DNA from 3 places in the Anaeromassilibacillus sp. D41t1_190614_C2 genome. Region 1 is predicted to be linked to each of the others. Evidence: predicted binding sites of a transcription regulator. Region 1 holds the regulator's gene; each other region holds the start of a gene.

The links. Region 1 encodes LexA, which represses DNA repair genes until DNA is damaged. Its sites were predicted from a motif close to CNAACANNTGTTNG; they were not measured.
Positions count from the first base shown of each region.
Region 2: a site for LexA is predicted at 2,439-2,452, ahead of recA (recombinase RecA). Genes of this name have one in related genera too.
Region 3: a site for LexA is predicted at 7,955-7,968, ahead of dinB (DNA polymerase IV). Genes of this name have one in related genera too.

Region 1 covers NZ_JADMOD010000001.1:450,056-460,957, reverse strand. Annotated here, with positions in the region: gene I2G69_RS01955 (EpsG family protein) at 1-932, opposite strand, end outside; gene I2G69_RS01950 (EpsG family protein) at 989-2,167, opposite strand; gene I2G69_RS01945 (undecaprenyl-phosphate glucose phosphotransferase) at 2,318-3,712, opposite strand; gene I2G69_RS01940 (hypothetical protein) at 3,895-4,329, opposite strand; gene I2G69_RS01935 (M23 family metallopeptidase) at 4,738-5,481, opposite strand; gene lexA (transcriptional repressor LexA) at 6,023-6,607, shown strand; gene I2G69_RS01925 (cyclase family protein) at 6,679-7,272, opposite strand; gene I2G69_RS01920 (5'-methylthioadenosine/adenosylhomocysteine nucleosidase) at 7,383-8,087, opposite strand; gene I2G69_RS01915 (N-acetylmuramoyl-L-alanine amidase) at 8,296-9,339, shown strand; gene I2G69_RS01910 (discoidin domain-containing protein) at 10,181-10,902, opposite strand, start outside.
Region 2 covers NZ_JADMOD010000023.1:17,851-28,752, forward strand. Annotated here, with positions in the region: gene ribD (bifunctional diaminohydroxyphosphoribosylaminopyrimidine deaminase/5-amino-6-(5-phosphoribosylamino)uracil reductase RibD) at 1-39, shown strand, start outside; gene I2G69_RS13530 (riboflavin synthase) at 20-667, shown strand; gene I2G69_RS13535 (bifunctional 3,4-dihydroxy-2-butanone-4-phosphate synthase/GTP cyclohydrolase II) at 680-1,915, shown strand; gene ribH (6,7-dimethyl-8-ribityllumazine synthase) at 1,912-2,385, shown strand; gene recA (recombinase RecA) at 2,584-3,747, shown strand; gene I2G69_RS13550 (regulatory protein RecX) at 3,776-4,393, shown strand; gene rimO (30S ribosomal protein S12 methylthiotransferase RimO) at 4,397-5,719, shown strand; gene pgsA (CDP-diacylglycerol--glycerol-3-phosphate 3-phosphatidyltransferase) at 5,742-6,341, shown strand; gene I2G69_RS13565 (helix-turn-helix domain-containing protein) at 6,387-6,731, opposite strand; gene I2G69_RS13570 (TasA family protein) at 6,932-8,038, shown strand; gene epsC (serine O-acetyltransferase EpsC) at 8,514-9,194, shown strand; gene cysS (cysteine--tRNA ligase) at 9,323-10,732, shown strand; gene ybaK (Cys-tRNA(Pro) deacylase) at 10,886-10,902, shown strand, end outside.
Region 3 covers NZ_JADMOD010000001.1:273,685-284,586, reverse strand. Annotated here, with positions in the region: gene I2G69_RS01210 (5-formyltetrahydrofolate cyclo-ligase) at 1-551, opposite strand, end outside; gene I2G69_RS01205 (DJ-1 family glyoxalase III) at 574-1,116, opposite strand; gene I2G69_RS01200 (GNAT family N-acetyltransferase) at 1,148-2,041, opposite strand; gene I2G69_RS01195 (DUF2156 domain-containing protein) at 2,059-2,988, opposite strand; gene I2G69_RS01190 (dTMP kinase) at 2,981-3,658, opposite strand; gene thyX (FAD-dependent thymidylate synthase) at 3,655-4,425, opposite strand; gene I2G69_RS01180 (YitT family protein) at 4,880-5,752, shown strand; gene I2G69_RS01175 (Dabb family protein) at 5,903-6,202, opposite strand; gene I2G69_RS01170 (PPC domain-containing DNA-binding protein) at 6,216-6,635, opposite strand; gene dinB (DNA polymerase IV) at 6,726-7,943, opposite strand; gene I2G69_RS01160 (toxic anion resistance protein) at 8,087-9,232, opposite strand; gene I2G69_RS01155 (5-bromo-4-chloroindolyl phosphate hydrolysis family protein) at 9,253-10,422, opposite strand; gene clpB (ATP-dependent chaperone ClpB) at 10,895-10,902, opposite strand, start outside.

The DNA.
Region 1 (10,902 bases):
ATATACAAAATCGCAGCGGTAAAGAAGATATTGCCAATCCGCTGGAACAGGAAATGCTTCCAGGTCAAGATGAAAAAGATCCCTGCATACATGGCAAGATTGACCAAAACCACATTCCTTGGATTTTGTTTGAGCAACAGTTTTTTGAAGCCGATGATCATCACCATGGCCAAAACTGGCACAAATCCCGTCATGAAGTCGCGGCCATTCATAAAGTAGAGGTTCTGCTCAGTCGCATAATATTGATAGACAAACTGCGTGACCAGGTCAAAGAGCTGCCAGGAAAAGATCAGTACCAGAACCGTAACGCCCGCATAGACGCCCATAGAAACCCGGTTGACCGGAATCTGCGCCAGGAAATAGATGGGGATCACCAGCAGCAGGGAATTGTGAAAGCTCGCCGCCAACAAAACCAGCAACATGTATGGGACGATCCGCTTTTCCTTGATATAGCGAATGGCAAATAGGAAAATAGCGATTGCCAAAGACTGGCGGAGATAGCTCAGCGTGTTCCCAAAGAAGTTGAAGGCGACAAAAATGAACATCCCAACCCACGGTTTCGGGCAGTCCCGATAGAGCACTAGCGCGGTCAGGCCGACCATAAAAACAGCGATCACCGCCGCATAAACAAAGGGGTTTCCCGTAACAAAGGAAATCAGATATGTCAACAGGCTGAACCCAAATTCAGACCGGTAGGTGTTCGCATCGCTGATTAAATACCCCCAACCGCCGCTGTGGACATTCTCAAAAAACGGCACATAAAACTGGAAATAATCAATCCCCACGTTGGTCGCCCGGATAGAAGAAAAAACAATTAGGATCACCGAGGAAATACAAAGGTATAAAATCTCCTTTTTCCGGCTCGGTTTCCATTCCCCCAAAAGCAGGCCAAGAATTAAGATGCTAAATACAATGATGGCATATGCCCACATATAGTCGCCCTCTTTCTTATCGTTTTATATTGCGCCTCTAAGCACAAATATCCTCTTTAAAAAAAGGTCACATAGGGAATCAGATTGATGCGGTTCTGCAGCAGGAACCAGATATAATATAGGGTGCCAAAAAAGAGCGTAACGCCGAGGCTGTAATAATAATATTGCCGGTGCCAGTTCTCCACACTCTTCCTCTTCCGGCGCTCCCGCATCTGCTGCTTCCGTTCGGACCGCATCTGGAACCTCCGCTGCTCCAAGTCCTCGTCCGCAGCGGGTTCGATCCGGATCCCTTTAAGGAGCTCGGGGAGCAAAAAAATCGCGCCGGCAAAGAAAATATTTCCAATCCGCTGAAAAATATAATGTTGGCAAGTTAAAATAAAGAGCAAACCCGTGCATACCGCCAGATGGACCAGCGCCCCATTCTGTGGGTTCTGCCGCAGTAGGTGGCCTTTCAACAAAAGGGCCACAACCGCCAAGGATACGGGGATAAACGCGGTCTGCCAATCGCGCCCACGCAGGAAATAAAGCCCTTCCTCCGTTGCATAGAACTGGTAAACAAATTGGGTGATAAATTCGAAAATCGGCCAGAAGAAGGCCATAATTAGAATCGTCCCTGTCCCATACACCGCAAGGGTTTTCCAACAAATGGGAACCTGCGCCAAAAAATAGAAGGGAATCAGCAGCAGGATGGACTTGTGGAACGTCGCCGCCAGCAATACGATCAACAGATATGGCACAAAACGCTTTTCCTTGAGATAGCGAATGGCGAATAAGAAAATCCCAATGGCGAAGGACTGCCGGATAAAACTCATGGAATTGCCGAAAAAATGGAAACTTACAAAGATAAACATCCCCACCCAGGGAATGGAACAATCCCGATAGATGGCAATGGCCGCCAATAGCACCAGGATCGTTGCCGCAACCGCCATAAAGACGTGGACATCCCCGGTAAACCGGGAAATCGCAAAGTTGAGAAAGCTAAAGCCGAACTCCATGCGGTATTCATTCTGTGGCCCGGTCAAAAATTGCCATCCCTCCCGATGCATCTGTTCAAAGTATGTCTGATACATCGGATAGTCAATGCCAACCGTCTCCCCGCGGAATGCAGCAAAGAGAATCAACCCCAAGGAAGCGATCCCCAAGTAAATCGCGTCTTTCCTCCTGCTTGGATTCCGTTCGCATAAGAGGAATCCAGACACAACAAGAAACAGCAACAGCAAAACATACGGCAGCAAAGCTGTCTCCTCCCTATTTCCACACCCTTCCGCCAAACGGCAATACGGCAGTCCCCTCTGCTTTGGGGTAGCCGCAACGCTCTATCCACGCGGAAATCTTCGTTTTCACAGGCATTTATGGAATCATTATAGCACAGAATCCCTTCCTTTTCAGAGATCTTCGCTTTTGTTCACAATTCCTTTAAATATGGTTAGGAACAAGATCTTGATATCCAAAAGGAAGGTCCAGTTTTCAATGTAATAAATGTCACATTTGATCCGTTCTTCAATGGAGGTATCCCCACGCCAGCCATTGACCTGGGCCCATCCCGTAATCCCGGGGCGGACAAGGTGCTTCATCATATACAGGGGGATCTCCTCCCGGAACTTTTCTACAAAATACGGGCGTTCGGGCCTCGGCCCTACTAGGCTCATATCCCCTTTTAGCACATTCCAGAGCTGCGGCAGCTCGTCCAGGCTGTACTTGCGCAAAAAGGCCCCAAACCCGGTCCGGCGTCCGTCGTTGCGGGTTCCCCATGTGGTCATATCCGCATTGTTCTCCGTACTCATGGAACGGAACTTATACATAGTAAATTCCCTCTTGCGGCGGCCGATGCGTGTCTGGCGGTAGATCACCGGACCGGGGGACGAACATTTCACGCCGATCGCCACCCCCAAAAAGACGGGGGACAGAAGGACCAGGCCCAAAAGTGAAGCCACAATATCAAAGCTCCGCTTTAAAAAGCCGTTTACCAAATTGTCCAATGGCACGCGGCGCAAGTTGATGAGCGGCATGCCTTCCACCACGTCGATATACGGCCTGGTGGGCAAGAATTTCGTATAGAAGGGGAGCAGGCTGGATTTGACCCCTTCCCTTTCGCAGGTATCGATGATCTCCTCCAACTCCGGGAATTCATCGTAATCGAGCGAGATAACCACCTCGTCGATCTCCTTATTTTCCAAAAGGTTGGAAAGGTCCTGGAACGTCCCCCGATAGGGAAGGTTGCGTTTCCCCACATTTTCCGGTTGCCCGCTCAGATAGCCGCAGACGTCGTATCCCAGACTGCGGTTCAGCATGATCTTATCGTAAAATTCTCCGGACGCCTGGTTCCAGCCGACGATCAGGAGCTGCTTCAGGTTATATCCCTTTTCGCGCAAGCGCCGCAGGATTTTCCGGATCGCCACTCGTTCGATGGAGCCGAACAGGGTATTCATCCCCGCGAACAGCACAACGACCATTCGGGAAACGTTGACCTCCTTCAAAAAGAAGACCAACACAAAGATAAAGATCGAACCAACCATATTCGCCTGAACAATTTTTCCGATCTCCGACACAAGCGCTTTGCTTCGGAAGGAATCGTGCAGGCCAAAATATTGATACAATAAAAAATAAAACGGGATTACCAGGACCATCAGCCTCAAATAGTAGACGATTCCAATGCGGTCATGGCCACCATCCAACACGTTAAAACGGATCACAAAGGCCAGGACCATAGAAATCAGGCAGATGCATGCATCCAGCACCACCATGGTCACATTAAAAATCCGTTGGTTTTCTTTGAGCATCTGTGTATCCCCCTCCTTTCTTCGGATTTCACAGGGATGTGTCTATTGTACGGCATTGGCCATGAAATGGCAAGCAGACAAGCAAAATTCCATCTTGCTAATTTAAGAGATGTAAATTGCCATCTAGAGGGAGCAAAAAGGGGTCCTGGCACAAGGCCAGGACCCCTGGAACAGCCGCCAGCTTATGCATTCATCATTCTGGCGGGCACTGCCTTTCTGTTTGTCGGGCAGATATTATATATGATGCCGTCTTTTGCCACCATGGAAATGGGGATTTGGGGCAAAAGCTTATGAAGGACTTCCACAAATCCATTAACGGGGGCTTCCGCCATTCCCGTCACAATATGAGTCGCTCCTATTTGTTTTACAAACCCGACTGCCAACAACGCTGCGTCATCATGAAAATAGACGGACATTTCTGCCTGCACGTCGCGCGATGTCTGCCGCAGATACTCCAACTCCTCACAGTCGGCATCGAACCCCGCCGAAGTCGGCTGTACACACAATACATGCAGTGGAACCGACCGCTCTTCTGCAATCCGCTTCCCTGCTTTAATCAATCTGTCACAATCGCGCTGGCCTGTAACACAAACCAGAACCGCTCCTCTGCTGTTCACGAATGTACCTCCTTTCTACCAGTCTCATTCCGTATGCCCGTGGGGAACCGGGCTATACAAACCTGTCTGTTCTCTTTCCCCGTCTATTTAAGTATAGTAAAATTTCCGCTGGGTATGGTAACGTTCGGTGTCTATTTCATGAATAAACTGTTAAGGATTCACCCGAACGGACAACTCGCATCCAATTTAATCTCCACCCCGTTACATCAATTGAAACGCACTTCACCGAAAAGAAGGGGCCTTTTCATTTCGTATATAGTGTACCACGAAATTAATAATATTTCCAGCAACATTCTTGTAATTTTTATGAATATATTCTAAACTTTACAGGCAGAGATCAAAAAAGCAGAGTCAAAAGATTCCTCTCTTGACTCTGCTTTTTATGCCCCTAAACGTTGCCGAGGGCGCCTATTCAAAGATTGTGAGGGGGTCAATCCACTTGCCGGACTTCTTAACCGCAAAATGTAGATGTGGGTCGTCAGCGCTCTCACAAGGGGTTGTCCCAACCGTCCCGATTTTTTGACCGGCCTTGACCGTATCGCCGGCTTTCACGTCCATCGTTTCCAGGCCACAGTAGCATCCGCCGGTCTCGCCGTGCTCGATATATACGACATTCCCAAATAGGTCGTCGTGGTAGGCGTTTTTCACGGTCCCATCGGCGATCGCTTTCACTTCCGTGCCCAATTCCGCAGCGAAATCCACCCCCGCATGCGCGCGCCAGTCTTTCATCGTTTTAGAATAGATTAGATTGTCGATGCTAAATTTTTGCACAACCGTTCCATCGACCGGATACGAAAAAGACAATGGAACCGTCGTGGTCTTTACGGCGGGCTCTTCCGAGGAAACCGGCGCTTTGGATTGCGGCGCCTGGCTGCTGGGGGATGTGCTCGGCGGTGCGGATGGTGTGGAAGATGTCGTGCCCGGCGAGCTGCTTCCGGGGACCTCCAACACGCCGCTCACCGCTTCATTCGCTGGATAGGCCGTTGTTTGGCTGCTGGATGGTTCCTCCTCCGGCGTCGCATAGTTGATAACGCTATCATACGTCGTCCAGGCGGCCACACTGATTGCAATTAAACAGACGCCCAGAGCAATGTAAAAGCCTTTGGAAGCCCCTCCGGATGAATGGTTCTTCTGATAGTGGTTGTTAGTCATTCGTTGCACCTCCGAGTCTATTTTTGCCACCTATTTCGGGGAATATGCGGCAGCTGCAAAAATAGGAACCGTACACAACAAATGAAAAAAGACCGAACCCTTACGGATTCGGTCTTTCTTCTTAGCTTGAGGGGTATATTGAGGAGGGTAGAACATGTATCAAGTTCTGGTGCGGCTCCATTGCTTGATTACGGTTCTTATTATACCCACTTTACCGATTTGAGTTGTTACGATGCTATGAATATTCTTTAAACTATTTCAGTAGATTTTTTGAACGAATTTCCGTAGAAATTGCCAAAAAGGGACGCTTTGGGAAGAAATCCCTCGAAAGTTTCACAAACAAACGTTTACATTTTTTGACCGCCTGTGTTATAATGGAACTATTAAAATAACCATTCTCATAGATGTGTACCGCCTTTCTCTATAATAAAGGGGCAATGGATAGAAGCCTTCGCAGGCGCCCATCTATTTTTCTAACATGCTCTTCCGAATGGCTCCGGAAATGGATCGAAAACCACCACCAGGAAAGTGAGGATGCGATATGTTGACAGAAAGCCAAAAGAAAGTATACGACTATTTAAAAAGCCGGGCACAGGGCGGCCTTCCTCCGACCGTTCGGGAAATCTGCAAAGCGACCGGCCTGAAATCCACGTCCAGCGTCCACGCGCACCTGAAGACACTGGAACGCGAGGGATATATCAGCCGCGACGCCGGCCTCAACCGCGCCATCCATCTTGTGGGGGAGCAGCCCACTGTACAGGTGCCGGTCGTTGGCCGTGTGGCTGCGGGGCAGCCCATCCTCGCAGTGGAAGAGGTGGAGGGCTATGTCCCCTTCTGCCCGCCCAACCAAAATGCCGACGACTACTTTGCACTGCGCGTGCGCGGGGAAAGCATGAAATGCGCCGGCATCCTGGACGGGGACCTTGTGATCGCCCGCAAAGTATCCACAGCAGAGGACGGGGAAATGGTCGTCGCCCTGATCGAGGATGAGGCGACGGTCAAATATCTGTATCGGGAGCCGGACCGCATCCGCTTGCAGCCCGATAACCCGGAGTATGAACCCATCTATGCGACCGACGTCACCGTGATCGGAAAAGTCGTCGCAAGCATCCGCTATTATAAATGAGCAAACATCCCCTATAAACAGACCGGCGCGGCTCTGCTTTTAGCAGAGCCGCGCCGTTTGATTTTCAAAATTTAATCCGCTTCGCCGTCTTCCGCCAACAACACTGCCCGGAGAGGGGAGGCTTCCGCCCCCTTCAAGTAGAGTGGGAACGCCACCAATGTATAGGTACCCTCCTTCACATGGGACAGGCACAACCCCTCCAAAATGGGAATATCTGCACCCAGGAGTTCAACATGCGGCCCCGCCTCCTCATGCGGCGCGCCGATGCTCCAGGCATCCGTCCCAACCAACGTCACGCCGGCGGCAGCTAAGGCAAATGCAGCGCTTGTGGAGAGGTAAGCCTCCCCTCCACCCTTGAACAATAGGATCTTTTCGCAATAGGGCATGATACGGTCGATGTCGGCCCCCGTGACAATCCCGTGTGCTGACACAACTGTGCAGCGCCCCATGAACCGGGACAGGTCCAGCTCGTCCACCGTCTTTCCGTCGTCGATAAAATGGCGGGGGGCATCCACGTGGGTGGCAGAATGGCACCCGGTATAGAACCCGGAGAGATTGTATGAATCCCCCAGCTCCATGCGCCGCACCAGTTCACGGCGAGGCTCTGGGTCCCCCGGATAAACCGGTGTAGAAAATAGCTCCCGCGAAATGTCGATGACCTTCATATCCTGCCGCCTCCTTTTCCCTGTCACTTTTTGTAATCTTTTGAAATCTTTTGAAAGATCTGGTCCGTTTCTTTTGTTTTATGGGTAGGGGATTTCTGCTTGCTCGATTCCTATATATTTTCCAACATTGGCAGCGCCGTGCAAAGCAATTCGGTTGTCTGATGCGCGGCAAAGGTGGAAAATTGCTCATAGTCCACGCCCGCGTTGCTATCCGCATTGTCGGAAATACAGCGCACCGCTGTGTATTTGGTTCCATTGATATAGCACACCTGCGCAATACTTCCGCTCTCCATCTCACAGGCAACCGCCCCAAAGGTGGAGGCGATCCAATGAAGTTTTTCTGCACTGCTGATAAATTGGTCCCCGGAGGCGATCCGCCCAATGTGGACGTTTCCCTGGTACGCGCAGCGTCTCGTAGCCTCGGCAAGCACCCGATTCATTTCAGAGGAGGTGGGGATGACAACCAAGTTGATTCCGGATACCATGCCAATCTGGTCGCCGATCTGGGTGGTATCCACATCGTGCTGAATGGCACCGTCCGCTAGGACCAGGTCCCCGATCTTGACATCCGCGCCGATTCCGCCGGCAACGCCGCTGTTGATAATCCGGCTGGGCGCATAGCGCAGGATCATCGTCTGCGCACAGATCGCCGCATTGACCTTCCCAACATTACAGCGCGCTACAACGCACTCTACCCCTTGGATGGCGCCGCGCACAAAGTCCATTCCACTGATGGTTTCCGTCTGTGGATGTTCCAGTTTTGCAAGAATTTCTTCTACTTCAATCGCCATTGCACCAATAATACCGATCATCATTCATCCCACCATTCTCAAAAATACAGACCGGTTTTCTTCGGAAAAAACCGTCTGAAAATCCATTTTTTTACAGTATACCTGATTGGCGTTGGAAATGCAATTGCTTTACATAATCACAAAATTTCTGTTGTATTGAAAGAATTTTTGTAATATAATTGGAACTGTTCAACAACCCGATGTGTTAAAGAGAGGATGGAGCGAAAGAAAGATGAACCGAATACTGAAAAAACTTGTTTCCGCAGTTGCCCTGGGCCTGACCGTCTGCCTGTTTTCCGCATCTTTGTGCAGCGCTGCGGCCGCGGCAGCAGAGCCTACACAGGAGCGTACCATCGCAACCCAGCAATACGATGGTCCCAACGGCCGCTTTAAGGTCTACCTAAGCCCGTCTGCCCAGCCTTGGAATCCCTATTGCGACGGCAGCGGCAGCGAGGAATACTATATGCGGCAGGTTGCCACCGCTATGATCCCCTACTTGCAGAGTTACGGCATTGACTACGTCCTGCCAGGTGCGCAAACGGGGTCCTCTTCCACCCAAAAAGCTTTCCTGACCAACCGTGCGAACGAAGCCAAAAATACCGGATGCGACCTCTATTTGGCGATCCACTCCAACGCCGCCAACGGCAATACCCGCGGCACGCGTATTTACTATTATACAAAGAGCTCGGAAAGCCTACGTTTTGCAAAAGTTTTGCAATCGAATTTTAATTATCCAGACAAATCCAACATCAAGCTCGCCTACAACGACGCGCTGATGGAGATGTACCTGCCTACGATGCCCCATGCATTGATTGAAACTGCTTTCCACGATAACGCGCAGGACGTCACATGGATTAAGAGCAATATCAACACCATGGCTAAAAGTTTAGCGGACGCGGTGAACGCATATGCGCAGGGGAGCTCCGGTACTTCGGTCGCTGCGGGCCTTTCTATGAACCGTATTTTTGCAAACCTTTCCACAGGTACTGCCATTATTTTAAATGTCTCTTCTACAACCGGCCAGGCAGTTCCAACCTTGACTTGGCGCTCCAGCAACCCGGCGGTTGCATCCGTTGACCAAGGCGGCTTCGTATTGGGTATGAGTGCTGGCGATACAGTAATTTCGGCTACTACTCCAACGGGCCAATCTGTGAGCTGCACCGTCACCGTGACAGGGCCCACCATGCAGATTGGCGGCGGCCCGGTGGCTTCCGCTGAGGGAGAGTACATAGGGGATTCCACTGAGGAAACAGGACCGATCACTCCAACCGCTTGAAATCCATATTTATGATAGACCATCAAAACCACCTGTCGAATGTGTGGTTTACACAGGGCTAAAAGCCCATAGCTACCGGCCAGCGCCTTACGGCGCTGGCCGGTAGCTATGTCCAGGCGGGGAGGACTTATTTGCCGTTATTTTTTGCAGCCTTTGAAGAGGGATTTCCATTACCGGCTGCCCTTCCAAAGGTGTTCATATTCCTTTCCCTTTCATTGGCCTTATGCCATGCCGTACTTCCCCTGTTCTGCAAAGGGTTTTCGAACGGTTGCCTCCTTTTAATCCCAAGGGAGTCCATCTGACTTCTCGCTTTTTTCTTTGTAGAATACGTTCCTCCTATCCTTCAACGCGGATGCCATGGCGATCAGATCACACACTTCACCATGAGGCAAGCTCATATGAAACATGATTTTCCCGTTTTGATAAATCCATGGGCCTGATTTGTTTAAATTACGATAGACAATCCGATGTGATGGTTGCAATTCCATGTTGTATGTGCGAAACTCGGCTTGTCATTTATTTTTGAATGTCCTCCTTCTGTTGTTTCTTACAGTTTCCAGACCGTAAACTTATTCAGAAGGAGTTTTTCTTTCTATATCATCGGCACGAGCCTTCTTTTGAACCACGCGACTATCACGTGGTTTTCTTTAAATATAAGGAAGGAGCCCGGCACAAGCCGGGCTCCTTTTATATTTTGGAAGGAAGAAGAAAAAACGCTTATGGATTCCCGTCCGCCATCCGGGGTGAGGTTGCCCGAACGGCGACGATTTAGAAAAGGAACACAAATAGTTGCCTAGTAGCGGCCAGGCTGTTGCCTGATTCCGCATCTAAGGAAAATTGCTTACGCTCCGATGGTCACCACACAGTGCTTCTGCGGTGCGCCATTCGGCAGGGTGGTATAGATGCCAGAGGACTGGCCACTCTCGCCCACCGCCCAAATGCGATAGTAGAAATCGTTTCCAATCCGTGCAACGAACTGCGTCTTAAACACGCTGCCGTCTCCCACGGTAAAGCTCGGGACCATGGTGTTATCACCGTTGCAAACTGTCATCTTAAAGCAGTATGCCTGCCCACGCTTCATCGTAAAGTTTACGGTCGTATCGCTGCGCACATATGCGCCGGCTGCTGCAACGCTCTGGCCTGCAGAGACTACGCCTGCCGCGCCGTATGCGTTGGAGGAATTCTGGGAAGTGCTACCCTTCGATCCGTTTCCAGGATTCGGAGCGGGTGTCTCCGCCTTTTCCAGGCCCTGTTCAGCATCTTGCAGCTGATAGAACGCTGTCGCCAGCATCTGTCCATCCGCTTCTTCGTCCGCTGCTACCGCCTTTGCCGCAGCCAGCGCACTCCGGAACGTTGCGGCACTGCTCGCTGTATAAGCGTCCAGGTCTACGCGTTCCATTTCTGCAATATATGCTTTCAATTCTTCTCTCGACGGGATCTTCCGCAGGTTCAGCATGGCTTTCACCAATGCCTGGGCTGCTTCGTCAATCGCAGACTGCGTGGCATTCTGATCCAAAGCTTTTGCCGCTGCATAAGCGGTTTGGAATTCTTCCTGGCCATCCG
Region 2 (10,902 bases), on a different contig from region 1:
GAAAGCGAGGTGGACGGCAATGTTTACGGGGATTGTTGAAGAAATTGGGACGGTCCGCGCGGTCCGGCGCGGCGCGCATTCCTCTGTATTATCGATTGGGGCTGTCCGAATCCAGAACGGTCTAAAAATTGGCGACAGTGTTGCGGTAAACGGCGTATGCCTGACGGTCTGTTCAAAGGACTCCGGAGGGTTTACAGCGGATGTGATGCACGAGACGCTCAACCGCTCTTCCCTGGGATGCCTCTCCGTGGGCAGCCGCGTAAACCTCGAGCGTGCAATGGCGGCGGACGGGCGGTTCGGCGGTCACATTGTATCGGGACATATCGACGGGGTAGGCTGTATCCGAGCCCTCCAGAGGGATGACAACGCCCTTTGGTATACGGTGGAGGCAGCCCCGCAGGTTCTACGGTATATCGTTGAGAAGGGATCGATCGCTATGGACGGGATCAGCCTAACGGTCGCTTCTGTTTCAGAGACGGATTTTTCGGTCTCTGTTATTCCACATACGGCCAGCGCCACCATATTGGGAGAGAAACGGCCGGGCGATCCGGTCAACCTGGAGACGGATGTAATTGGAAAATATGTGGAGAAGTTTTTGTGCGCATCGAAGGAGGCGCCTACATCCAGGGGCGTCACCTTGGAATTTCTGGCGCAAAACGGATTTTAAGGAGGAATTTCCATGTTTCAATATGATTCGATTGAAGACGCATTGGAGGCGCTGCGGCAGGGACACTTGATCTTGTGTACCGACGACCCCGACCGGGAGAACGAAGGCGATCTCATCTGTGCAGCCCAGTTTGCAACCACTGGGAACATCAATTTTATGGCCACCCATGCCAAGGGGCTGATCTGTATGCCCATGTCGGCCGCATATGTCCAAAAGCTCCGGCTCCCGCAGATGGTGGCCGACAATACGGATAACCATGAGACGGCGTTTACCGTCTCCATCGACCATGTATCCACAACCACCGGTATCTCCGCTGCAGAGCGCTCCATCACCGCGATGAAATGCGTTGAAGAAGGGGCACGTCCGGAGGATTTCCGGCGCCCCGGCCATATGTTTCCCCTTCTGGCAAAGCCGAACGGCGTTTTGGAACGCAACGGCCACACAGAAGCGACGGTCGATTTGCTGCGGCTGGCCGGTTTGAAGGAATGCGGCCTGTGCTGCGAGATCATGCGGGAAGACGGCACCATGATGCGCGCCACGGAACTCCAGCAGAAGGCGCAGGAATGGGGCTTGAAGTTCATCACCATCCGAGATCTGCAAAATTACCGCAAACGTCATGAAAAGCTGGTAGAACAGGTGGCTGTGGCACGCTTGCCAACCAAATATGGGGAATTCACCGCCTATGGCTACCGCAACAAGCTGAATGGGGAACACCATGTTGCTTTGGTCAAGGGGGACATAGGGGATGGACAGAGGCTGCTGTGCCGCGTTCACTCCGAATGCTTGACGGGGGATTGCTTCGGCTCACTCCGGTGCGACTGTGGCCAGCAATTGGCGTCGGCGATGCGGCAGATTGAGAAAGAGGGACGGGGGATTCTGCTGTATATGCGGCAGGAAGGCCGTGGAATCGGTTTGCTCAACAAACTGAAGGCCTATACGCTTCAAGACCAAGGCATGGATACCCTGGAGGCAAACCTCGCCCTGGGTTTTCCTGGAGATCTGCGGGAGTATTTTATCGGTGCGCAGATTCTGCGGGACTTGGGGGCAAAGACCTTACGGCTCCTGACAAACAACCCGGATAAGATCTACCAATTGTGGGACTTTGGGATGGAGATTGTAGAGCGAATCCCCATCCAGATGGAGGCAAATCCGGAGGACCTGTTCTATTTGCAGACAAAGCAGCACCGCATGGGCCACATTTTACATTATGAAACCGATGTATCCAGTGAAGGAGGAACAACCTTATGAAGATTTACGAAGGAAAACTGGTTGCGCAAGGGATGCGTGTGGGAATTGTAGCTTCCCGTTTCAATGAGTTTATCGTTTCTAAGCTGCTCAGCGGCTGTGAAGACGCCCTGCTGCGCCACGGCGTGCTGGGCGATGCGATTTCTGTCGCATGGGTGCCGGGTGCGTTTGAAATCCCTGTGGTTGCCAGCCAAATGGCAAAGAGCGGGCAGTACGATGCGGTAATTGCGCTGGGCGCTGTGATCCGGGGCGCCACCAGCCACTACGACTATGTTTGTAACGAGGTCTCCAAGGGGATTGCGCATGTGTCGCTGGAGAGCGGCGTCCCGGTTATGTTCGGCGTTTTGACGACGGATACCATCGAGCAGGCGATCGAGCGTGCAGGGACGAAAGCGGGCAATAAGGGAGCGGAATGTGCGCAAGGGGCCATTGAAATGGTAAACCTACTGCGCACCTTAAAACGTGCAGACTGATCCCCGGCGTTTTGCTTGAAAGGCGCCCCCTGCCAAAAGATAGAAGGTTTGCAAGAAACTTTGTTCGAAATTTGTCCCCATCCATTGCTTTTCTTTCAAAAATACGATATAATAATGCAAGTTATTTTATGACTTGTCACTTCGAGACGCCGGAACTTCTTCCGGCGTTTTTCCAATCAAAAGACCGGAGGGAATCAAATGGCCATGGACAAAAGCCGCGGCGCGGCTGCGGGAAAAACGATGGATAAAAAGGCAGCGTTGGAGACAGCGCTGGCGCAGATCGAAAAGCAGTTTGGCAAGGGCGCGGTGATGCGTCTGGGCCAGAACGAGGCCATGCATGTGGAGGCGATCCCCACCGGTTCGCTTTCCCTGGATCTGGCGCTCGGGATCGGCGGGCTGCCGCGCGGCCGTATCGTCGAGATCTACGGCCCGGAGAGTTCCGGCAAAACCACGCTGGCCCTGCATTGCATCGCGGAGGGGCAGAAGAACGGCGGCAATGCGGCATTCATCGACGTGGAGCACGCCCTCGACCCGGTGTATGCCCGCGCGTTGGGCGTGGACGTGGACGGCCTGCTTGTTTCCCAGCCGGATACCGGCGAACAGGCGTTGGAGATCACGGAGGCGCTGGTGCGTTCCGGCGCAATCGACGTGATTGTGGTCGACTCGGTGGCGGCGTTGGTTCCGCGCGCGGAGATCGAGGGCGAGATGGGCGATTCCCACGTGGGACTACAGGCGCGCTTGATGAGCCAGGCGCTGCGCAAGCTGGCGGGTGCGATTTCCAAATCCAACTGCGTGGCGATCTTCATCAACCAGCTCCGCGAAAAGGTGGGCGTGATGTACGGCAACCCGGAGGTCACCCCCGGCGGCCGCGCCTTGAAGTTCTATTCCTCGGTGCGCATCGACATCCGCCGCATTGAGACGCTCAAGAACGGCACGGAACAGGTTGGGGCACGCACCCGTGCGCGCGTGGTAAAGAATAAGATTGCGCCGCCATTCCGTGAGGCGGAATTCGACGTGATGTACGGCCGCGGCATTTCGCGCGAGGGCGAGCTGCTCGACCTTGCCGTCAAGCTGGATATCGTGCAGAAGAGCGGCGCCTGGTTCTCATATAAGCAGGAGCGCCTGGGGCAGGGCCGCGACAATGTCAAAACGCTGTTTGCCACCAATAAGGAACTGGCGGACGAAATCGAACAGCAGGTTCGCGCAAATGTCGGGAAACTCTATGCCAAGTCGGCGGTACCCATGCCGAACGCTTCCCCAGCGAAACCGCTGGAGATCCCCGCGCCTGCGGCGGAGGAGGCAAAACCGGCCTCCCGCGCAGCGGCTGCGAAAATCGACATAGAGGCCGACGACGTCGAATAGACATGAATCATAAAAGGATGGGAATGCTTTGTTAGTTACCGCATTGGAGCCGCGGCGGAAACGCCTGACGGCCCTGTTCCTGGATGGGGAGCTCGCCGCAAAGCTGGACGCGGAGACCCTGTTGCAATCCGGCCTGCGGATTGGGATGGAGCTCGACGACGAAGAGCTGTACCGGCTAATCCAGCGGAGCGACGCACACCGCGCGCAGGAGAAGGCGCTCTACCTGTTGGAGCACCGCAGCCACTCCAAAAAGGAACTGGCGGATAAGATTTCCCGGACGGCGGGGCGCGAGGCAGCGGAACGCGCTGCGGAGCGCATGGAAGAGCTCGGCCTGGTCAACGACGCGCAATATGCGCGCAATTTGGCGGAAGAGCTGCTGCAGCGCAAGCGGTTTGCGGCGCGCCGTGCGGAATATGAGCTCTTGCAAAAGGGGATCGACCGCGCGCTCGCCCAGGAAATTGTGGAAGAGCTCGCCCCAGAGCCGGAGGAATCGCTCCGGTTCCTGCTGGAACGGAAGTATCAGAGGTCCCTTTCCGATGAAAAAGGGCGCCGCCGCGTGTTTGCTGCGCTGCAGCGGCTTGGTTACAGCGGCGAGGACATCCGCACAGCGCTGCGGGACTATATCGACTACGAAAATGAGGATTGAAGAATGGCATCTGTTGGAATGATCAGCCTCGGCTGTGAAAAGAACCGGGTGGACGCGGAGATGATGATGGCGCGTCTGCAAAAGGCAGGATATGAATTGGTGGACGACGCCTCCTGTGCGGATGTGGCGATTGTGAACACCTGCGGCTTTATCGAGGCGGCCAAGAAGGAGTCCATCGGGGAGATTTTAGAGCTCGGCAAGCAGAAGGCGGCCGGGCAAATCAAAGCGATCGTGGTCACCGGCTGCATGGCGGAGCGCTATCAGCAGGAGATCCGCAAGGAGCTGCCCGAGGCCGATGCGGTCTGTGGGATTGGAGCGGACGCCGACATTGTGGAAGTGGTGGACCGCACCCTGCGTGGCGAGCATCCGGAGCTGTTCCCCGAAAAGACGCTCCTGCCCCTGTGCGGGGAGCGCGTCCATTCGACGCCGCTCTACTCATCCTATATCAAGATCGCGGAGGGCTGCGACAACCGCTGTTCCTATTGTGCGATCCCATTGATCCGCGGGCCGTACCGCTCCCGCCCGATGGAGAGCATTCTGGAGGAAGCGAAGGCATTGGCGGAAAGCGGGACAAAGGAACTGATCGTCATCGCGCAGGATACCACCCGCTACGGGCGCGACCTATACAAGAAATGGATGCTGCCGGAGCTGTTACATAAGTTGGGCACCGTGGACGGCGTGGAGTGGATCCGGCTGCTGTATTGCTATCCGGACTTCATGACGGAAGAACTGATGGATACGATTGCGCAGGAGCCAAAAATTGTCAAATACGTCGACCTCCCGCTTCAGCATTGCAGCGGGCCGGTGCTCCGGGCCATGCGCCGCTTTGGGGACCGCGAAACACTCACGGCGCTGATCGGGAAGATGCGCGAGCGAATCCCCGGCCTGGTCCTGCGCACCACCGTGATTGCAGGCTTCCCCGGCGAGACGGAGGAGGACTTCGCGGAATTGTGTGATTTTATCAAAGAAATCCGCTTTGAACGGCTGGGCTGCTTTGCCTATTCGCAGGAGGAGGATACCCCCGCCGCCGAGATGGAGAACCAGATCGAAGAAGAAGAGAAACGCCGCCGCGCCGGCCGTGTGATGGAGACCCAGATGGGGATTATGCAGGATTGGGGCGAGGCACAGGTTGGCAGGGTGTTTGACGTGCTCACCGAAGGCTTCGATGAGGAGACGCAGTGCTGGTTTGGCCGCAGCTATGCGGATGCACCGGAGATTGACGGCAGGGTCTATTTCACGGCCGCAGACGCGCCCGCCCCGGGACAGTTTGTGCGGGTGCGCATCACCGCGTGTACGGACTGCGACCTGATGGGCGAAGCGGAATAGCGCGCCCCGTGGAGGTATCGATATGAACTTGCCCAATAAACTGACGGTATTGCGCATGGCGATGGTGCCGTTTTTCGTTGGAGCTCTGTTGTGGCAGGAGCTGCCGCACAACTGCTTGATCGCATTGCTCCTATTTCTTGCAGCGTCCTATACGGATCACTTAGATGGAAAGATCGCCAGAAGCCGGAACCTGATTACCAACTTCGGGAAATTCATGGACCCGTTGGCGGATAAGATCTTGGTGATTTCCGCCCTGGTTTGTTTTGTGAGCTTGGGGCTGATCAACCCCTGGTGGGTGCTGATTATCATTGCGCGTGAATTCCTGGTGACTTCCCTGCGGCTGGTTGCCGCGGACGAGGGTGTGGTGATCGCGGCGAACAAATGGGGAAAGGTCAAGACGGTCAGCCAGATCATTGCCATCGCATTGATCTTGGCGATGCAGTATGCACAGGAGCTGATCGCTGCGGGAACCCTTTCCGCTTTCTCGGTGGGAGGCGTACCGGGCGGGATGGTTTTCCTGTGGATCGGGGAAGCGCTCATGGCGGTTACCGTGTTTTTTACGGTACTCTCCGGAGGAATCTATTTAAAACAGAATTGGAAGGTAATCGGCAATTCGAAATAAGGAAAACAAAAGGCCGCGGACGCACTTGTTGCATTCCGTGGCCTTTTACGTTTTTCGGGATTGCTTTTTCTGCTTCTTTCGCGCACGCTTAAATCGCAGGAAAGCGATGTATTCGCGGAGCTCTTTTTTCTCTGCATCCTCAAATTCGGCGGGCAGAAGCATACAGTTTTCTGCCCTATGGAACGAATAAGGTTCATCCACCAAACCAAGCAGGTAGTCAAGCGATATATCGAATAGTTTTGCGATTTCCATTTTCATTGTGTCATCCGGAGCGCTGCGGTTTCGCTCATATGAAGAGATCGTATGGATGGATACGTTGAGTTTATCTGCTAAATCCTGCTGGGAAAGGCCGTGATCCTTGCGAAGTTCCTGGAGCCTTTCTCCTAACATGGTTTCCCCCTTTGTATATGCAATTTTGTTTGTTCATGCTTATAAATATTATAAATTTTTTATGGTTTTATACAATTAAATGAAAGAAATCTTATGAATTTTTCTTGACACTCATAAAATCCTGCGGTATCATTTAAATAATCCGGAAGAAACTTATGGGTTACCGCGCCCCCATAATCCGAGAAAAAGGAGGAAAAAACATGAAAGCCAATAAAAAGAGGATCGTCCTGTCGGCGCTCTCCTTGGTTTTGGTTTTCTGCCTGCTGGCAGGCGGAACCATGGCCTGGTTTACCGACACGGAAAAAGTGGCTGGCAATTTTTCTGCCGGCATTCTGGACATTGAAGTCAATCCGGACCCGGAGAACGGAAACTTTACGACCACGAAGCCGATGGAGTTTAAGAATCTCCGCCCGATGCTCCTTAAAAATTTTGACAAAGAGCTGGTGGAATACGATGAGGCGACGGAGACGTTCGCCGACGTCAACAATCTGGAAAACAACAACCAGGACCCGGAAAATTATCCCGAGGATAATCTGCCGATCTATTTCCGCCCGGTCCGCGTGGAGAACCGGGGCACCCTGCCGATCTACATTCATCTTGGCATGAATGCGACAGGTAAAGAAGATTGCACAGAGCCGGTGCTCTATGGCGACAACAAGTATGAGATCGACCAGGATCTGTACAAGGATAAGCCGTGTGAAAATACGCTCGAAGACGCGCTCAAGATTTTTGTCTATAAGAAGGATGGAGATACTTGGACGCGTTTGGAGAACATCAACCTCAACAAGGAAACGGCCACCTCTAACGAGAAGATCTGCTACGATCCCACCGATATCATCGGCGCTAACGAAGAGGTTACATACATCATCGGCGGATACCTGCCGCCTGAGGCGGGCAACGAATACCAGGGCCAGCATTATCACGGCGCTCTGGAAGTCTGGGCTCGTCAGGTGGATCAGGGCCCGTACGACCATGGTAACACCGGTGAAGATCCGGAATTTATTACCGTGGATGTACCAACAACATTGATAGACGTAACCGTTCCGGGAACTGGAGAAATCGTTGAAGAGAATCTTATCATTCCCATGAAATTTGAAAAGGGGACTACACAGGCGACGTCGGAAGAAGTTGAAAGTCAAATTAGACAATTCTTGGAGACCTATACCCATGAAGGGCAGGCATATGACTATGCCGGCTCTTATGCACCGCCGACGTTTGGTATCGTTGATAATGGTGATGGCACATATTCGGCGGACCTTGGTGAAACCTATGAAATTTTGCGTATAGATGTGAGTCCCAGAGGATAAAGGGAAACGAAATTTCTCTGAATCTGTAGCATGAATAGGTAAATCCTAGGATTGTGGGGTCAACTGTTACCTCATAAGTTTCAAACCTCTTTTCTTTGCAAAGAAAACCGTTTTCAAGTTTCCTTTCCCATTCTCTTTACATTTTCCGCCCGGCGGCATATAATAAAACGTACAGAATATGTATATTTTAAATGCAGCGAGCGGAAGAAGTACCTTTGGATTTTCCTGCAACAGAGAAAAAGCGCCATGGGCTGAGAGCGCTTTTGGCGGGTGCCGGAGGGAAATGCGTCCGTGATGCCGGAAAAGAGACCGGCAGTGCAGGCGGGGGGAAAGGATAGTATCCTCGCACGGCAGCCGCCGTTATCGGCAGCAACGAGATAGAAAACGGAGTGGAACCGCGGTTAAAAATCGCCTCCGTCCCTTTGGGGACGGGGGCGGTTTTTTATTGTTTTGGAAAGCAGGTGACAAGGGAAGTATGTTTGACCAGTTAAAAGCAGAGTTGGACTCCATTATGGAACGGGACCCGGCTGCGCGGAGCCGGTGGGAGGTCTATTTCCTCTATTCGGGCTTCAAAGCGGTGCGTTCTTACCGCAAAGCGCACTGGTTTTATCAGCATGGGCATAAATTTATCGCGCGTTGGATCAGCCAGCGCGCCCGGCATAAGACGGGCATCGAAATTCACCCCGGCGCAACCATCGGCAAGGGTTTGTTTATCGACCACGGGATGGGCGTCGTGATCGGCGAGACAACCGAGATCGGGGATAACTGCACCCTGTATCAGAACGTCACGCTGGGCGGCACCGGTAAGGAACAAGGAAAACGCCACCCGACCCTGGGCAATAATGTGATGGTGGGTTCCGGCGCCAAGGTGCTGGGGCCGTTCAAAGTGGGCGACAACGCCCGCGTGGCCGCGGGCGCAGTAGTCCTGGACGAGGTCCCGGCCAATGCCACGGCGGTCGGCGTGCCCGCGCGCGTGGTGCGGATCAATGGCGTCAAGCCCAACAGCCTCGACCAGGTGCATGTGGCGGACCCGGTTTCGCAGGAGCTGTGCCGGATGCAGGCCAAGTGCCTGAATTTGCAGACACGTTTGGAGGCTTTGGAAAAGGAGCGCGCCCGTTCTTCGGAACATCCGGAGCGCGAAGAGAGTGTACAGTAGCCGTTCCATAGAATGCCCCTGCCCAATGCATGGAAAAGACACGATGTGTCTTGTATTTTTCCGAAAAATCCCATATAATAACGGGTACTGGAGCGCACAGAACAATAAAGCTGGGAGGAACAAGGACAATGAAAATCTATAATACCCTGACGCGCCAAAAGGAAGAGTTTGTGCCGATCACAGCCGGAGAGGTGAAAATTTACGCCTGCGGCCCCACGGTGTACAATTACATCCATATTGGCAATGCGCGGCCGATCTGTGTGTTCGATGTGTTGCGCCGCTATATGGAGTACCGGGGGATGAAGGTCACCTATGTGCAGAATTTTACGGATGTGGACGATAAGATCATCCGCAAAGCGAATGAGGAGAACAGCGACTACCTCACCGTCTCCCAGCGTTATATTGAAGAGTATAAGACGGACGCCGAGGGCTTGAATGTCCGCCCGGCGACGATCCATCCGCTGGCGACGGAGAACATCGAGGAAATCATCAGCATGGTCGCGACCCTGATCGACAAGGGCTATGCGTATGCGGCGGACAATGGGGATGTCTACTTCCGCACCCATAAGGACGAAGGCTATGGAAAGCTTTCCCATCAGCCGCTGGAGGACCTGGAGGCGGGCGCGCGTATTGCCGTGGGCGAAGAGAAAGAGGACGCGATGGATTTCGCCCTTTGGAAGGCCGCCAAAGAGGGGGAGCCGAGCTGGGTATCCCCGTGGGGTAACGGCCGCCCGGGTTGGCACATTGAGTGCTCCGCCATGGCAAAGCACTATTTGGGAGAGACCATTGACATCCATTGCGGCGGGCAGGACCTGATTTTCCCGCACCACGAAAACGAGATCGCACAGAGCGAATGCTGCAACGGGGTGCCGTTTGCGCACTACTGGATGCACAACGGATATATCAACGTCGATAACCGCAAGATGAGCAAATCCCTCGGCAATTTCTTCACGGTGCGCGATGTGGCGGCGCAGTTCGGCTACGAACCCATCCGCTATTTGATGGTGGCTTCGCATTACCGCAGCCCCATCAATTACAGCGTGGAGGTCATCGAGCAGTGCAAGGCGGGATTGGAGCGCCTGTACAATTGCCGCGACAACCTGGCGTTCCTGCTGAAGAATGCCCCGGAAGGGGAAAAGGAGGGCGAGAAAGAGATTCGCCGCCGCTTCAGCGAATACCAGGATCACTTCATCGAGGCGATGGAGGACGATTTGAACACGGCGGATGCACTGTCGGCGCTGTTTGACCTGGCGAGGGACATCAATTCCACGCTGAATGCGTCCTCCGCGCCCAGCAAGGAGCTGTGTGCCTATGCGCTGGACCTCTTTAACGAGCTGGCCGGTGTGCTGGGCCTGCTCTACAACCAGAAGGACGACCAGCTTCTGGATGAAGAGGTGGAAAAGCTGATCGAGCAGCGCAACGAGGCCCGTAAAAATAAGGATTGGGCCACCGCGGACCGCATCCGCGACGAGCTGAAAGCGCGCCATATCGTTTTGGAGGATACACCGCAGGGCGTCAAATGGAAGGTTGAGGAATAAATCCGGTTTTGCGGCCCGGTGAGGACAACCGGGCCATGCGGCGCCGGGATGAAAAGCGGCTCCCGCCGGACTAACCAAGCCGGCGGGAGCGCGGTTTCTATGAGAAAAGGGGCGTTCCGATTGGCAAAGGAAAAGGAAAACAAGACGAATGTCATGCGGATCTTGGACAA
Region 3 (10,902 bases), 180 kb from region 1:
ATATCGACGGGCCGGTCGTAATACCCATGGGGCAAATTCCATTGGATGCACCCCAGATAGCATATGCCCACCGTGATCCCGCGGAACTGCGCAAGGTAACGGTCGTAATATCCTTTCCCATATCCCAGGCGGTACCCCTGTGCATCAAAACTCAAGCCCGGAACGACGCACAGCGCCCGCCCATAAGAATCCCCCACGCGCTCGCATTTGTCCACAATGGGTTCGAGCACGCCGAACGTTCCCTTTTCCAGGTCGCTCAGGGAGGTGATGTAATAAAACTCCATTTCAAAGGTATCCGGCACACAGCGCGGCACGGCCACCCGTTTGTGATTGGCGAGCGCAGCATTAATCACCGCCAGAGTGTCCACCTCGATGGGCTTGCTGACATAAATAAAGAGGGTTTCTGCATGCAGGTATTCCTCCAACGTCAGGAGGCGGCATTGGATCGAGGCGTCCAGGCGGATCTTTTGCTCCGCGTTCATCTTCTCCCGATAGCGGCGGTATCGCGCGCGCAAATTCTTTTTCAGTTCCTTGATGTTCTTGATATACATGCGATCTTCCTTTATAGGAGGGTCAGTTCTGACACTGGATGGATTTCTTTATCGCAGCCGATTTCTGCGAGCCGCAGAGCTCCGCCACAATGCGTAGGGCAAAGTCCACCGCTACCCCTGCGCCCTTGCCGGTGATGATGCGTCCGCTGACGCAGACCGGCTGTGAGGAAAGGCTTGCCCCCTCCAATTCTTTTTCAAACCCCGGGAAACACGTCGCGGTACAGCCTTTCAGCGCGCCGATATGCCCCAGGATGGAGGGCGCCGCGCAGATGGCCGCCACATAGATGCTGTTATCCAGGCAATAGCGCACGGACGCCATCACAATCGGGGACTTCTCCAGGTTCAGCGTGCCCGGCATGCCGCCCGGCAAAACGACCAATTCCATGTCGTCCGTCGTGACATCCTTTTCCTCGATATCCGCAGTCACCGGGATTCCATGCGAACCCGTGACGGCCTTGCCGCCCACGCCCACGGTTTTGACATCCAGTTCCGCGCGGCGGAGGATATCCACGGTCGCCAGCGCTTCAATTTCTTCAAATCCATTTGCCAAAAATACATAGATCATTGTGTAACGCTCCTTTCCTTGCGGATGATCTTTAGTCTTTTCCTAAGCCAAGATACGGCCTTTGGTCTCCAACGTGAATTTGCTCCATAGAAGCGCCGTCCAACGGCCGGAGCATCCCGCAAAAGGCGGGTTCTGGAGCCGAAAGGGAGGGCACGCCCGCCGCTGCAAAAAGGCCGCTTCCCTTCGGAAGCCGGATGCGGTAATCCTGGGCAGGCATTTCCTGAAGCAGCGCCGCAAAGAGGGCCGGCAGGTGCTCCGGCGCGCTCATGAATTCGGTAATCTCACAGACATCCGGTTGTTCCCGCCGGCACACCGCATAGGACGGTCCCTCGGCGCACACCAGCTTGCCGCCATAAATGCGGTTTTCCTCCACCGCAAACCAGAACGCGCCGTTCTCCCAAAGGACGGACCCTTCCCGATCCCGCAGCAGCGCACTGCGCATCCGGTTCAACGTGGCAGGCGTAAACGCTCTGCGTCCTCCCCGAACAACCGCCTTTTCCCGCAGCTGTTCTGCCGAAAGCCGGTATTCGTCCCGTTCAAAAAAAGTGACGTAATCGGACTTTGCATAATAGTCATATAGTCCCGGGCTGGCGGGCAGGATCGCGGAAAACTGCTCCTCCCTCTGGGAACCCACCAGCGCGGCATAGGCCAGCAGCGCATTCATGTATCCGTGGGAACGGTGCTCCGGCGCGGTCGCACAGGCAAACACATAGTGGATGCGCACCGGCTTCCCGCCGCAGACGATCTTCGCCGGCAACAGATGCAGCATCGCCGCCGGCCGGCCCGCAACGCGGTAGACCAGGCAGTTCTCCGGGCGGAACGCGTTGTTGAAAAAGAAATTGGCGTACCGCCGCTCCTCTTCAAAACAGACCTGCCAGAGTTCCGCCAAAGCCGGACGGTCCTCCCATTTTGCAAAACCGATCACCGCCGCACCGCCTCCACTCAGTCGCCTTGTTCCAATTCCGTGATTTCCTCCGTCTCCGAAAGCAGGGTCGCGGAGTATTTTTCCAAAAGGATGGCCGGGTTGTAAGAGAGCTTTGCTTTCCGCAAGCCTTCAATCCCCAAATCCTCTTCCCGATTGATATAACGGTAGTTCTCCAGATGGTTCGCCGCATATTCGTGATTGATGGCGGCATAGAGCCCCTCATAACCGCTGAGGGCCTTTTCAAAGTGAAGGAGGTAGACCTCCGGGTTGATCTCCTCGCCAACGGTAAATGCCACCGGTTTGCCGTCCACGCGCAGCAGGCCGCCGGAGAGCTTCAGCTCCTCAAAGGAGCGGAACGCCATATTGATGGCACAGGTCTCGTCGTCCGTGCCATCCTCCTTGCCGCATCCGCCGTTTTGGACACACCATTCATGGGCAATCTTCTTGCAATCCGCATAGTTTTCCGGCGTAATGTCCTCATAGGACCAATTGTAAGAACGCTGGAACCGCGCCAGATGGTTCCGCTTCCCGTGGAACTTGCGGCCCGCCAGATGGATCAGGTCCTGCGACGCATAGATATAGTCCGACGCATCCCGGTCCAATTGGAACCGGAACATCCCCGGCATCGCTTCTTCCAGATGTTCCGTCTCCTGTTTGGTCAACCCCCACAGGCGGAATTTGCATCCGGCTTCCTTTGCGTCGGCGAGCAACAGCTCCACCTTGCTGCGCAGATCCCCCGGTCCCAACGGCAACTGATAGAACCGGTTCCCCTCGGTCCCGGAACACCGCAGCACCCACCCGTCGTGCTGGCACACACGCGTGCCATACGCACAGGACCAAAGGTATAGGGTGCCAAAGGCAAATTCGCTGCCCATTCCGCCGGACGCGGAAAGCGCCGGCTGCATCCATTCACGATCCGAAACTTCTGGAATTTTCCAATTAAACATATAAGTTAATCTCTCCTGCCAATTCTTTCATCAATTCCCTGTGAATCTGTTCCATAGGTTTAGCATTGTCGCCCTCTGCGCAATTTATAACCAGCCAGCCGAGCATTTTTGCAGCGTAGGCCGCACTTTCCCGGCAAGCGCGCAGATAAGCCGTATTGCGCTCGTGGATATCCTTCTTTCGCTCGTCGCCGTGATAGCGCCCGCTCAGAAGCTTTTGACTCACAGAAGGGGGCATGTCCAGATAAACCGTGCAATCCGGTTGTGGAAGCCCCAGTTTGTTGTATTCGTAATCCTGCACCCACTGGATGAATGCATCCCATTTGTCCCTGGGCAGCTTCGACATCTGAAACACGATGTTAGAGGTGGAATAACGGTCCGCAACAATCACTGCGCCGCTCTGGTAGTCTTCCTTCCAAAACTGCGCGTAGCTGGCAAAACGGTCCACCGCATAAAAAGAAGAGGCCGCATAAGCGGACACATCCTCCGGATTTTCTCCAAATTTCCCGTCCAAATACATCTTTGCCAATGCGGAAGAGGGCTGCCCATAATCCGGGAATGAAATCTTCCGCACACGTACGCCCTTTCCGGCCAGCTCCTTACACAGGAACTCCGTCTGCGTCGCTTTCCCGCTTCCATCCAGCCCTTCCAAGGTAATCAGTTTCCCGCTCATGCGTCTTCCCCCGAATGGAAGAATGCGCGTACTTCATTTGCCTTTCCGCAGGACATCTTCCCCTCCGGACAGATGCCGCGCAGGCAGCCAGGGCCGGCGTTTGCAAAGAGATGCGGCGCAACCTTGCGCACCAAAAACAGCATCTGTGTTGCAACGTCCCGGATCTCCCACTGCGCACGGTTGCAGCAGCGCAATGCAAAGAAGTTTTGGAGCGACCGTGCGTTGAACGTGCAGACCATTTTTGTCTCGCAGGCGTTCGGCAGTACAAAACGTGCATCTTCAATCGCACGTTTCTCCGCAGCACGCGCGGCCTCCTTTTCGCTTTTCCCCTCTTCCAGCAGGGCCTTTCGATGTTTTTCCATTAAAAGCGCCGTCAAGCGCTCATAGTGCCGGCGATCCTCTTCCATGGCCGCCAGAAATTCCTCCTTCGCCTCCGGGATTGCCTCGATCTCCGGCGGGACCACATAGGCAAAATCGCTCTCCGCGACATAACGCTGGCTCTGCACGCTGAACGATGCAATGCGGTGGCGTGTGATCTGCGCCAACAGCGAGCGGGAAACGCCCTCAATCCCAAAGGTAAACGAGGCGTGCTCGATCGGGCTTTCGTGTCCGATTTCCGCCAACATCTGTACAAAAGAAGCCGTCTTTTCCTCCGTCAATCCCTCGCCGATCTGGTCGATGGAGGACGGCGAATAGCAGAGCTTCGCCGCCATCGCGACCGTCTTTTCCGGCTGCGGGGTATACGTTAGAAGGGTAACCTTCGCCATAAGTACTCCATTCCCCGCCGGTTTCCATGCACGGGCAGCGGCCGGCGGCACCCGCATCCCCATCTTTTGGGCGCATTTTTCGCCCTGTTTTTCGGCAATAATTGATTGTATTATAACAAATTCTTCCTATTGATTCAAGGTATACCGGCCGCGCGCCAGCCGAATCGGCAGATTCCCTATCTTCCATTCGTAGAATTCTTGAAAATACGTGAACCATATAGTAAGATAAAGATAGAAAGGGGAATTTTTCCTCGGAAGATAAGAATCCCACAGCGCTCGAAGCGCGGAGAAATCCTCCGGACCGATTTTTCATTGTCCGGCTTTCCATCAATATTTCTGAAGCGGTATCACGAACCTTTTCCAAGGGATGGCCAAAACGCCGCAACTGCTAAAACTACCATTTTGCTGCTCTTCTAACATAAAAGAAACGACACCGTTTTACGGAGGGATCGCGATGAAATTCGCTCTGCCAAGCCAAGAAACTGTTCTAAAAGCCGCCAAAGAGTATACACTCATCACTCTCAGCACCCTATTGATGGCTGTGGGCATCTATTTCTTCAAGTTTCCAAATAATTTCACGTTTGGTGGGGTGACCGGCCTGGCAGTGGTTGTCAGCCAGGTGATGCCCATCTCCCCCAGTACGGTCAACTTTATTGTAAACCTCGTCTTATTGCTCTTAGGATTCCTCTTTTTGGGCAAGGGATTCGGCGTACGCACTGTCTATTCCAGTATGCTGCTGTCGGTGGCGCTTTCGGGGATGGAATATCTCTGGCCACTGGACAAGCCTCTGACGGACGATCCCCTTCTGGAACTGATCTTCGCCATTGTGCTGCCGGGCCTTGGTTCCGCCATTCTGTTCAACATCGGCGCTTCGAGCGGCGGCACGGACGTCGTGGCGATGATCCTAAAGAAATTCACCAGCGTCAACATCGGCAACGCACTCCTGCTGAGCGACCTGCTGATCACGCTGTCGGCTTTCTTCATTTTCGATATTAAAACATTCCTGTTCTCGATGCTGGGATTGTTCTCCAAATCCCTGGTGATCGACAACGTGATTGAGAGCATCAACCTGTGCAAATATTTCAATGTGGTTTGTAGCAGCCCGGAGCCCATCTGCGACTACATTGTGCATAAGCTTGGCCGCAGCGCCACCGTCTGTGAAGCGGAAGGCGCCTTCTCCCATGATAAAAAATACATTATCTTTACGGTTCTCAAGCGGTATCAGGCTGTGCAGCTCCGGCAGTATATCAAGCAGGTGGAGCCCGGTGCGTTCATCCTCATTTCCAATACCAGCGAGATCATCGGCAAAGGGTTTCACAGCGTCTAATCTGCTTAGATACCCGTGAAAAAAAGGAACATCTGGTACAGCAACACCAGGTGTCCCTTTTTGATTTCTAAAAAAGTTCTTCACAAATATTTATCAAACATTGGAAAGTATCCTTCCCAACAAAGCAGGCGAACGGTTTTTCAACGCCGTTTATGCGATTTCGTAATCGACGCAGGCGCGTCCGCAGGTGGAGGCGCGCACTATTTCCGCAACGGCCAGATGCGCCGGATTGGTCTGATAGGCGTCCTGGTCCTCCTTGGTCGCAAACGCGCAGTACAGGGCGATGTCATATTCCCCGCCGTTGTAATTCGCGCCGAATTCAATCTCTTTCAGGCCCGGCACCACGCCCAACAGCGCCTTGAAGCGCTCCTGCAGGGAAGCAACCAGTGCTTCCGGGTGGTCCTGCTTTACCTCGTCCTTCCATTTCCACATGACAATATGCTTGACCATTGGTAGATCCTCCTTAAAAATCAAAGATATTCAGCCCCGTCTCCGGGTCCAACCTGCGCCCTACATGGCCCTCGACCTTCCGGACAAACAGCTCACAGGTGGCGCTGACCACCGCCTCGTTGAGATGCCCGCCGATCACCTTTCCGGTGAGGTCCCCGAAGGTGGCGTGCAGGTGCAGATAGGGTTCTCCGTCTTTTTCCGTGATGTTCCCCATCAGGGAGGTCAATTCCATCACGCCGTCAAAGGTGTTGGCAACATATTTCTGTTCATCCACCCGGTACACGCCCACCACCACATGGTTGACCGCACCGATGGCTGAAACCGTCCCCAGCGAGATGGATTCCTTCTCACATAACTCCCGCAGGCAGGCGAGCACCTCCTCGCCCCTTTGCAGGCGCACAACATACGTATCTCCAAACACACGGTATTGCATGGTATCGCGATCCTTTCCATCCGTCCGGTGAACACACCGGACGAACGCTGATTTGTCCTCATTTTAGCAAGACCTTGGCCGGAATGCAAGTCAATCCGCGCCGATGTCGTTTTGCAGCACCCCGCAGATGGACACCGCATCCTTGCCAAACTTTTCCCGGATGGCGTCCAGAGTGGTCTCCAGCTTTTCCTGCTTTTTGCGTTCCTCCTGCCGGGAGTGCTCAAACAGGCTGAGCTGTTCCCCCGGCGCTTCATCCGCAGGCACCAGGTTGGTCCCGGTAAGCGTCAACATGCGGATCGGCGCATTGGGATTCCACGAATCCGCCAATATCTCCATAGCTGCACGGGCCAGCTCCTTTGACAAAAAGGTCGGCACCGCGAGCGGCTTTTGCCGCGAGATGGTTTTAAAGCTTGGATTGCGGATATTGAGCTGTACCGTATAACATTTCACCCCACTGCGGCGCATACGCGCTGCGACGGTATCGGCCAGGACTGTAACGCCGAGCCGGATGTCGTCCCACCCGACCAGGTTCCTTTTAAAAGTCAGCCCATTTCCCACCGACTTGACCTCTTTCGGCTCATAAATGCTCTTCACGGGGCTCTTGTCAAGCCCGTTTGCGTAGTCGTAGAGCTCGCCGCCGGCCTTTCCAAGGCTTGCCACCAGCGCCTTACGGTCTGCATGGGCCAGGTCGCCGATGGTGCGGATGCGCATGTTTTGCAGGGTTTCCCGCGCGCTTTTCCCAACATAGAGCAGGGCGCTCACCGAAAGAGGATACACAATGTCCCTGTAATTTTCCCGCGAGATCACCGTGGTCGCATCGGGCTTTTTATAGTCGCTGCCCAGCTTGGCAAAAATCTTATTGAAGGAAACCCCAACCGAAATTGTCAGGCCGGTCTCCCGCTGGACCTCGGCGCGCAGGCGGTCCGCGATCTCCGGCCCGGAACCGAACAGCCTCTGGCTCCCGGTGACGTCCAGCCAGCTTTCATCGATGCCGAAGGGCTCCACCAAATCCGTATAGCGCTGATAGATCGCGTTGACCCGCTTGGAATATATGGCATACTGGTCACGATGCGGCGGGGCGAGCACCAGGTCGGGGCATTTGCGCCGCGCTTGCCAGATGGTCTCCGCGGTTTGGACGCCGAACCGCTTGGCCCGCTCATTTTTTGCCAATATGATCCCGTGCCGGTTCTCGGGGTCCCCACAGACCGCCATCGGCACATCCCGGTAAGCCGGATGCAGCAGGCATTCCACTGATGCGTAAAATGCATTGCAGTCACAGTGCAGAATCACACGATCCGGGCCCTCCATACGCTCATCTCCAATCAAATGTTCTACCTTATTATAGAACGCTGCCGCACAAAAATCCAGTGACTCTCAAATGGTTTGTATTGGAAAAACAGAAAGCCGCCCGGTGTCCATGCACCGGAGCGGCCGATCTGCTATCTTTCGCATTATCCGCGGATTTCCAGCAGCTTCTGTTTGAGTTCGTTTTCCAAGCGGCCCAGCTCCACCTCCGCCTCGCGGCGCTTCTGCCGGCCTTCCTCCTGTATATGCATCACTTCGTCCAGGGTGGAGATCAAATTTTGGTTGGTTTCGCGCAGGGTTTCCATATCCACGATGCCGCGCTCGGTCTCCCTGGCTGTCTCCACGGTCGCCATTTTCAGCGTCGCGGCATTCTTTCGCAGCAGCTCGTTCGTCATGTCCGTAACCTCGCGCTGTACCTGCGCCGCCTGCTGCGAATGGGCGATCCCCAAGGCCAGGGCCATCTGGCTCTTCCAAAGCGGGATGGTATTCACCAGCGTGGACTGAATCTTTTCCGACATCTGCGTGTCGTTGCTCTGCACCAGCCGGATCTCCGGCGCCATCTGGATGGACACCATGCGGGTCAACTCCAGGTCATGCAGCTTTTTGTCGAAGCGGTTGCACAGGGCGTTCAGATCGTTGGCGGCCTGTGCATCCTCCGGCAGGCCAGACTGCTTAGCCTTTTCCACGAGCTTGGGGAGTTCTTCCTGCTGCACCTGCGCCAGTTTCTTTTTTCCTGCCAAAATGTACATGGACAGCTCTTTAAAATAGACCTTGTTCATCTCGTACATCTTGTCCATCATGGCGACATCCTTAAGCAACTGCACCTGATGGCGCTCCAAAACCGCGCAAATCTTTTCGACATTGGCTTCCACCTTGTCGTATTTCGCTTTTAACGCGGTCATCTTATTGGCTCCCCGTTTAAAGAATCCGAAGAATCCTTTCTCCTCTTCCTCCACGTCAAAGCTTTTCAGCTCCGTTACCACACTGGACAGCATATCCCCGACCGCGCCGAGATCCTTTGTGCGCACATTGTTCAGCGCATCCGCCGAGAAGTCCGCCATCTTTTTCTGGGCGCCCGCGCCGTATTGCAAGATCATATTGGAATTGCTCAATTCGATCTTTGCGGCAAAATCGTCCACCATTTTGCGCTCTTCCGGCGACAGGCTGCTCTCGTCGAACACCGGCGCTTCGGTGGGCGCCTGCGCAGGTTCTGCCTTTTGCAGTGAGGCGGACGGCTCATCCGCAAAGGGCTCAAAGGTCAATACGGGTTGCTCCTGAAAAGTCTCGTCCATAGCAATTTCCTCCGATTCATTTACGGTTTCTTCTTGCGGAACGCATCCTCGGTCAGGCCCTCCTGCGCGAGCATGGTTTCCAACACGGAGATATCCGTCGAAATATCCATCACATCATCCTGGAACAGGCTGTCCAGGAGATTCTCAAAGGCGGTGTTGATCGTATCCAACGTATCGCTGATCTCAGCCTTCACTTTGGTGACATTTTCTCCCTGCACCGGCTGTCCGTCAAACTCGCGATAGGCCTTGACCAATTTTAAAGTGGTCGGCAAATAATACTGCATAAATTTGCGGATATCCGGCAATTTCTGCGGATGGGCCTCCACATGGTCAAAAATCTTCGCGCAGATCTCTTCCAATCGGGACAGCTTCCGCGAAAATTCTTCTCCCGGAATCGCACGGTTTTCCTCGCGGATCTGCCAGAGATAATCGCGCCCCTCGGCAATCGCCCGCTCACATTCGCCGGCCTCATCCGCCTCCGGCTGTTGCTTTTTCCGTTCTTCTTCCAACTGCCGGCGGCGTGCGCTCTCTTGGGCTTGCAGATACTGCCGATAGGTCTCGTTCGTGGCAATAAAGCAGGTCTCCTGCTCATCGATATGCCCTTCCGGGAACAAGCCGTCCCGGATCATCTTCTGCAAATCGCGAATGACAAAGGATTTTGATTCACCCACAGAGGCCGCCAAAAGGTCGAGCGAGCAAAAGGTATCGCCATTCAACTGCGCCTGATACCGTTGAAACCGGCGTTTCCGGCGGACTTTGCGCACGCCGCAAATAGCCAATACGGTAAACCCCACACAAAGCGGAACCAGCACCACACTGGAGATCGCAAACGCGGCCCAGGGCATTCCCGCCAGCAGAGAAGCGAGCGCAAGGATCACAAACGCCAGACCGGTTGGGATTGCCCCAGCCAACCCGACGATCTCCATGACGGTACCCGCAATCGAGGTTCCCGGGTTCCTACGGACACGCAATTGGGTATTTGAGCGGGGAACAGGCCGCCCCGGATATACATAAGGCTTCGGAGGGGCAGGCCTGCGAGGTGGAACCGGTCTTTGGGGCGGGACCGGACCTCGATGGGCATCCACATTTTCCCGCACTGTGCGGACCACGGTCTCTTTCAGATCCAGGGCGTCCTGGACTGTCTGGTGGATTTGCTCCTCCAAATGATCTATAAAATCTTTATCAATCATACGGTGTTCCTCCACACCAGGGAATCTTCCCAGAATATAACCGGTTTCATTATATCGCATTCCTTATAAAATAACAATATTTCGTGCGATGAACCGAAAGCAATTTTGACATCAGCCCATCGTTTATCCGATAATCAAAATCACTAGTAACCTAATGTTTGCCCACCCCCAGAGGGGTTCGTACTTGCCGAGTCCTGGAACGGATACGAAAAAATCCTTGCATCGCTTGTCCTGCTACTGGTAAACCAGTTCACTTTGGTTTTCTGTAACATTCTGCAAAAACTCCCGAGTGCTTTGCTCGAAATCTATTTTTTTGGGAATCAAAGACGATCTTCATCTAATACGAACTTGTTTCGCCAAGGCTTTCTTATTTACCCCTGGTTGGATCAGGGGATGTTAAGCCGAAAGGCAGAAAAATGCAGTGCAATGTGCGATACACATTGCACTGCATCCATTCTTCAATGAGCTTCTATTATCCCT